Regions from separate parts of the Burkholderia sp. Bp9140 genome, predicted to be linked through region 2. Evidence: predicted binding sites of a transcription regulator. Region 2 holds the regulator's gene; the other holds the start of a gene.
What was found. Region 2 encodes FliA, which starts transcription of late flagellar genes. Its sites were predicted from a motif close to CTAAAGTTTNNNNNNNNNNNGCCGNTA; they were not measured.
Positions count from the first base shown of each region.

Region 1: a site for FliA is predicted at 1,717-1,743, ahead of fliS (flagellar export chaperone FliS). Genes of this name have one in related genera too.

Region 1 is NZ_QTPQ01000028.1:67,392-70,795, reverse strand. It holds gene fliF (flagellar basal-body MS-ring/collar protein FliF) at 1-1,046, opposite strand, end outside; gene fliE (flagellar hook-basal body complex protein FliE) at 1,296-1,640, shown strand; gene fliS (flagellar export chaperone FliS) at 1,819-2,253, shown strand; gene DIE21_RS23035 (flagellar protein FliT) at 2,250-2,582, shown strand; gene DIE21_RS23030 (flagellar hook-length control protein FliK) at 2,658-3,404, shown strand, end outside.
Region 2 is NZ_QTPQ01000033.1:37,780-41,183, reverse strand. It holds gene ahcY (adenosylhomocysteinase) at 1-1,054, opposite strand, end outside; S-adenosyl-L-homocysteine riboswitch at 1,089-1,204, opposite strand; gene DIE21_RS25660 (RNA polymerase sigma factor FliA) at 1,283-2,017, opposite strand; gene DIE21_RS25655 (MinD/ParA family protein) at 2,034-2,852, opposite strand; gene flhF (flagellar biosynthesis protein FlhF) at 2,845-3,404, opposite strand, start outside.

The DNA.
Region 1 (3,404 bases), on a different contig from region 2:
GCGCCCGGCACGCCCGATGCGCCGCCCTGCGCGAGTTCGGTCGCGCTGCTGGTCTGCTGGCTGCGGATCGCGGCCTGCTGCGGCGTGGCGTTCGGGCCGTAGCTTTCCGAGGTCTGTTCGAGCTTCGAGAAATCGATGTCCGCACTGACCTGCGAGCGCGCGTTGCCGGTGCCGAAGATCGGCGCGAGGATCGCGTCGATGCGCTTCTGCGTGTTGCGCTCGACCTGCTGCACGTATTTCAGCTGGCTCGCGTCGAGGCCGGAGGCCGAAGCGGACTGCGTCAGCAGGTTGCCGTCCTGGTCGACGATCGTCACGTTCTTCGCGGGCATGTCGGGCACGCCGGACGACACCATCCGCGTGATGGCCTGCACCTGGCCCTCGTCGAGCACGCGGCCCGGGTAGAGGTCGACGAACACCGACGCGCTCGGCGCTTCCTTGTCGCGCACGAATACCGACGGCTTCGGGATCGCGAGATGCACGCGCGCGCCGCGCACCGCGTTGATCGATTCGATCGTGCGCTGCAGCTCGCCTTCGAGCGCGCGCTGGTAGTTCACCTGCTCGGCGAACTGGCTGATGCCGAATTTCTGGTTGTCCATCAGCTCGAAGCCGACCGAGCCGCCCTTGGGCAGGCCCATCGCGGCGAGCTTCAGGCGCGTTTCATGCACCTGGTTCGACGGCACGAGGATCGCGCCGCCGGCGTCGGCGAACTTGTAGGGAACGTTTGCCTGCTGGAGCGCGGCGATGATCGCGCCGCCGTCGCGGTCCGACAGGTTGCTGTACAGCACGCGATAGTCGGGCGCGCGGCTCCACAGCACGAGCGCGGTGAGCGCGGCGATCGCGAGGGCGACGGCGATCACGAACGGCAGCTTCGGGTTGCCCTTCATCCGCGAGATGCCGGGGATGCGTTCCGCGAAGCCGCCGAACCCGAAGTCCGCGCCGGCGCCGCCTGCTCCCGGCAACGCGGCGGCCACGGTGGCGCCTGGCACCGGGCTGGCGAGGCCCGTGCGGGCGTCGGGGTTGATCAGCGAGTTGGCCTGCGAATCCATGCGTGGAATTTCTCCGGAGCGGGACGACTGAGCCGCTCGGACGAGCGGACGGACAATGACACGATGCGATTATCGGGACCCGGGCGCGACTCCGATCGACCGAAAAGAGCGGGGTTTCCCCCGTACTTTCGCGGCTTTGGCGCGCGCCGCGCTGCTATCCTTTTTCGCGATCCGGCATGGTGCGCGTGGTGCGGCGCCGGCGGAAACGCCCGGTCGGTCCGGGTTTCTTCTCTTATGTCTGGGGACAGCATGGCTGCCAACGTCAGCGGAATCGGTTCGGTGTTGCAACAGATGCAGGCGATGGCCGCGCAGGCGGGCGGCGGCGTCGCGAGCCCGACGGCGGCGCTCGCCGGCTCGGGCGCCGCGACGGCCGGCACGTTCGCGAGCGCGATGAAGGCGTCGCTCGACAAGATCAGCGGCGACCAGCAGCACGCGCTCGGCGAGGCGCACGCGTTCGAGGTCGGCGCGGCGAACGTGTCGCTGAACGACGTGATGGTCGACATGCAGAAGGCCAACATCGGCTTCCAGTTCGGGCTCCAGGTCCGCAACAAGCTGGTGAGCGCGTACAACGACATCATGCAGATGTCGGTGTGATGCGACGGCCACCCGGCGACGGGCATCCGGGGCCGCCCACCCCCGGAGCGGCCGGCCGGGCCGGCGGCCCGCGCGCCTAAAGCTTTTCAATTCCCTTCCGATAACTGCGGTACAAGGCCGCGTCGTGCAATGCAGGGCGGCGGCTTCCGCATAGCCAACGCATCACAAGGAGAAGCGCATGTTTTCCCCAGGACACGCTGGAGCCAGTGCGTACGCGCGTGTCGGCGTCGAGACGGGGGTGATGGGCGCCTCCCCCCACCGGCTGATCGCGATGCTGTACCAGGGCGCGCGGCAGGCCATCGCGCTCGCACGCATGCATCTGCAGCAGGGCAACGTGCCCGCACGCGGCGAAGCGATCGGCAAGGCGATCGGGATCGTCGAGAGCGGCCTGCAGGCGGCGCTGAACCGCGACGCGGGCGGCGAGATCGCCGGGCGCCTCGACGCGCTGTACGCGTATATCGTCCGGCGCCTGCTCGAAGCCAACGTGCACGCGAGCGACGCGATGCTGGTCGAGGTCGACGGACTGCTCGCGACGCTCGAGGAAGCGTGGACGGGCATCGCCCCCGAAGTCGCACGGATGGCCGCGCAACAGGCGGTGGACGCGGCACGATGAATCTCAAGGCCGAATACTTCGCTCGCTACGAGGCGCTCGCGGCCGTGTCGGGCCGCATGCTGAGCGCGGCGCGCGGTGCCGACTGGAGCGCGCTGCCGGAGTTGCAGGCCGAATTCCTGCGGCTCGTCGACGGGCTGAAGGAGGCCGATCCGGGCGTCGCGCTCGACGAATCGGACCTCGGCCGCAAGCTGGCGCTGATCCGCCGCATCCTCGCCGACGACGCCGCGATCCGCGATCTCGCGAGCCCGGAAGTCGCGCGGCTGTCCGCGCTGTTCGAGGCGCGGCGCTCGACCAGGGTATTGACCGATCTCTACCGCGCTCGCGGATAGTGCCCGTTTGCCGGGGCCGCGGTTGCCGCGTCTCCGGCTTCGCAACGATGTGGCTGAGGTGAGCAGGCTCCGATCATGACCGGTATCGACTCCGTTGCGGCCGCCCTGCTGGCGAGCCGCCTCGACAGCCTGCTGACCGGCACCGTGCCGGCGTCCGCCGGCGGCGGCGCGACCGCGCAGGTCGGCACGCCGGGCGCCGGCGCGTCAGCGCCGTCCTCGGCGGGCGCACCGCCGGCCGCGCCGCCGGCGTCCGCGCAGACCGCGCTGTCCGACGTCGCGCTCGTGCTCGACGCGATCTCGCGCACGGGCGGCGTCGCGACACCCGTGATCGCCGGGCGCACGCCGCTGCTGGCCGATCCTTCCGTGCTGCTGAGCGCGGCGGCCGTGCCGCCGGACGGGCGGCCGGCAGCCGGCCCGGCTGCGTCCGCGGCCGCTTCTTCCGCTGCATCGCCTGCTGCATCGCCCGCGTCCGACGTCGCGGCCGCGCGTGCTGCGGCGGACGCGCCGCCCGTCGCGGCGCTGCGCGCGGCGCTCGCGCAGGCCGTGAGCGAAAGCGGGCTCTTTTACGAATCCCATCTCGCGCAGTGGCTGGCCGGCCAGCGGCCGCTCGCCGCGCTGATGCGCGAACCGCAGGCGCGCCTCACGACCGCGCCGGTGCAGCCGGCCCCGGATGCCGCGCAGCACGATGCGCCCGATCTGCTCGACGAATTGCTCGCGCAGCGTCTGCCGTTGCCGGCGGCCGCGCCGCGACCCGCCGCGCAGCCAGGCGCACCGGTGCCGGGCGGTGCGGCCCCGCACGAGCTGGCACCGAGCGCGCAGGCG
Region 2 (3,404 bases):
ACGCGACGTCGATTTCCGAGTCGAAGTGACCGATGTTGCAGACGATCGCGTTGTGGCGCATCGCCTTCATGTGATCGTGGTTGATCACGTGGTAGTTGCCGGTCGCCGTCACGAAGATGTCGGCCTTGTCGGCCGCGTATTCCATCGTCACGACGCGGTAGCCTTCCATCGCCGCCTGCAGCGCGCAGATCGGATCGATTTCGGTGACCCACACGGTCGCGCCGAGGCCGCGCAGCGACTGCGCGCAGCCCTTGCCCACGTCGCCGTAGCCCGCGACGACCGCGACCTTGCCCGCGATCATCACGTCGGTCGCGCGCTTGATGCCGTCGACGAGCGACTCGCGGCAGCCGTACAGGTTGTCGAACTTCGACTTCGTGACCGAGTCGTTCACGTTGAATGCCGGGAACGGCAGGCGGCCGTCCTTTTCCATCTGGTACAGGCGGTGCACGCCGGTCGTGGTCTCTTCGGTCACGCCCTTGATGTGCGCGAGGCGCGTCGAGTACCAGGTCGGGTCGGCGTCGAGGTGCGTCGCGATCGACTTGTACAGCGCGACTTCTTCCTCGTTGGTCGGCTTCGCGATCACCGAACGGTCCTTCTCGGCCTTCGAACCGAGGATCAGCAGCAGCGTTGCGTCGCCGCCGTCGTCGAGGATCATGTTCGCGAATTCGCCGTTCGGCCATTCGAAGATGCGGTGCGAGAACTCCCAGTATTCGTCGAGCGACTCGCCCTTGAACGCGAACACCGGCGTGCCGGCTTCGACGATCGCGGCGGCGGCGTGGTCCTGCGTCGAGAAGATGTTGCACGACGCCCAGCGGACATCGGCGCCAAGCGCCTTCAGCGTCTCGATCAGCACGCCGGTCTGGATCGTCATGTGCAGCGAGCCTGCGATGCGCGCGCCCTTCAGCGGCTGCTGCGCCTTGTATTCGTCGCGGATCTGCACGAGGCCCGGCATTTCGGTCTCGGCGATGTTCAGTTCCTTGCGGCCCCAGCCGGCAAGCGCCATGTCGGCGACGACGTAATCCTTGGAAGCTTGCGAATCGATAATGGCGTTCATCACGCCCTCCTTTCTAAAAAAGTTCTAGAAATTGGTGACGTGAGCGCCGTTCAGGAAGCGGGGCCGGCGCGAATCTCGCCGCACGGCTGCTTGGTGAAGCTTTCCGAGCCTGGCGGACGCAGAAGGTCCGTCGCAACGCTCCTCGGAAAACGGGAGGGATTGTAGCAAATCGGCGCGGGAAATGCGCGCCGCGCGCGGTGTCGGCGCGCGCGTGGGGCAATGAAAGGGTCAGTTCTCCGCGCCGACCCACGCCTGTTCGCGCAGCCGCGCGCGCAGGCGGGCGACGGCCTGGCTGTGCAGCTGGCACACGCGCGATTCGCTGACCTCGAGCACCGCGCCGATCTCGCGCAGGTTCAGCCCGCGCTCGTAGTACAGCGACATCAGCAGCTTCTCGCGTTCGGGCAGCCGGTCGATCGCGTCGACGAGCGCCTCGCGCAGGTGGTCGTCGAGCAACGTCGACAGCGGATCGGCGTGATCGACGCGATAGCGGTCGAGGAACGGCTCGTCGTCGGCCGCGCGGTCGAAATCCTCGTAGTAAATCAGCTGGCTGCCGTGCAGGTCCTGCAGCATCCCCTGGTATTCGTCGAGCGGCATCTTCAGGTGCTGCGCGATCTCGATCTCGCTCGCCGAGCGGCCGAGCTGCTGCTCGACCTGGTGCACCGCGTACTCGACCTCGCGCGACGTCTTGCGCAGGCTGCGCGGCAGCCAGTCGTTGCTGCGCAGCTCGTCGAGCATCGCGCCGCGGATGCGCTGGGTCGCATAGGTCTCGAACTGCGCGCCCTGGTCTTCCTTGTAGCGGCCGGCCGCGTCCATCAGGCCGATCATGCCGGCCTGGATCAGGTCGTCGAGGTCGACGCTCGCCGGCATCTTCGCGACGAGCTGCAGCCCCAGGCGCCGCACGAGCGGCGCGTATTGCGCGAGCACGTCGGCCTGGGTCATCTTTCCTTGAGCGTTGTACATCATGGCTCTCTCCTTCCGCTCACGCGGCGTGGGCCGCACCCGCCTCGTACGACGGCTTGCCGCCCGCATGCACGGCGCGGCCCGCGCCCGAACCCGGGCGCATCGGCCAGTACAGCAGGTCGGCGGCAATCTGCCGGTAATCGCGCGCGGCGGCCGACGACGGGAACGCGTCGACCGCGGTATGCACCAGTTCGCGCGCATGCTCGACGAGCGGATCGGCGCTCACGCAGCCGGCGTCGGCGATCGACACCGTCAGGTAGCGGCTCGCGACGCCCGCGAGGTTGTCGAATGCAGTCCTGGCGTCGGCGTGGCTGCCGACGTGATTGGTCAGCACGCGGAACTGCGCGACCGCGTGCGCGAAATGCAGGCGCTTCATGCACGCATACGCCTCGGTGATCGCCTGCGCGGCAACCCGCGTGACGATCAGCACGTCGTGCGCCTCGCGCGCAAGCGCGGAGAACGCGCCGTCGGCGCCGAGCTGCGCGTCGACCAGCACGATGTCGGCCTGGCCGTCGATGAAGTCGCTCAGCTGCGCGTCGCTGTAGCCGTCGCGCGCGAGCCGCGCGGCCGCGCACAGGCCGAACCCGGCGGCGACGCGCGTGCGTTCGCCGTCGCGCAGCCATGCGCCCGCGAGCGTCGCCGCGGCGCAATGCACGTCGGCGCGCTCGTCGACGACGAGCACGTCCTTGCCGAGCGCGGTCAGCGCGGCCGCGACGTTCACGACGGTGGACGTGCAGCCGACGCCCGCCGGCCCGCCCGTCACCGCGACGATGCGCGACGCGCGTCCGGCCAGCAGGCGCCGCAGCCCTTCGGCCTGGTCGATGATCCGTTTATCCAAATCGCACCTCGTGCAGCTCGGCGGTGGAACGTGCGGTCAGGGCGGACAGCAGCGTCGGCATGTCTTCGTCCTGGGGCACGAAGGGCGAGCCGTCGCGCGGCACGCAGAACGCGCTTTTCAGCAGGAATCTGGTCGACGCGACGTACAGGTTCTCCGGCACCTTCTGGCCGGTCGACACGTAGTGGACCGGCAGCTTGTAGCGGATCACCGTGTCGAGCACGCCGCCGAGGTGAGTCGCCTCGTCGAGCTTGGTCAGGATGCAGCCGGCGAGATCGGGGAACTCGGCCGCGCTGCGGTAGGCCTGGACGACCTCGTTGAGCGTGTCGCCGTGGCTCGTCGCGTTGAGCAGCAACAGGCGCTGCACCGGCGCGTTCGCGCCGTGCAGCATCGCGATCTGGTCGGACAGCGCGCGGTCGCGCTGGCTCATGCCGATCGTGTCGATCAGCACGATGTGCTTGTTGCGCAGCTCGGACAGCGCGAGCTCGAGATCGCCCGCATCCTTCACCGCGTGCACCGGCACGCCGAGGATCTTGCCGAAGATGCGCAGCTGCT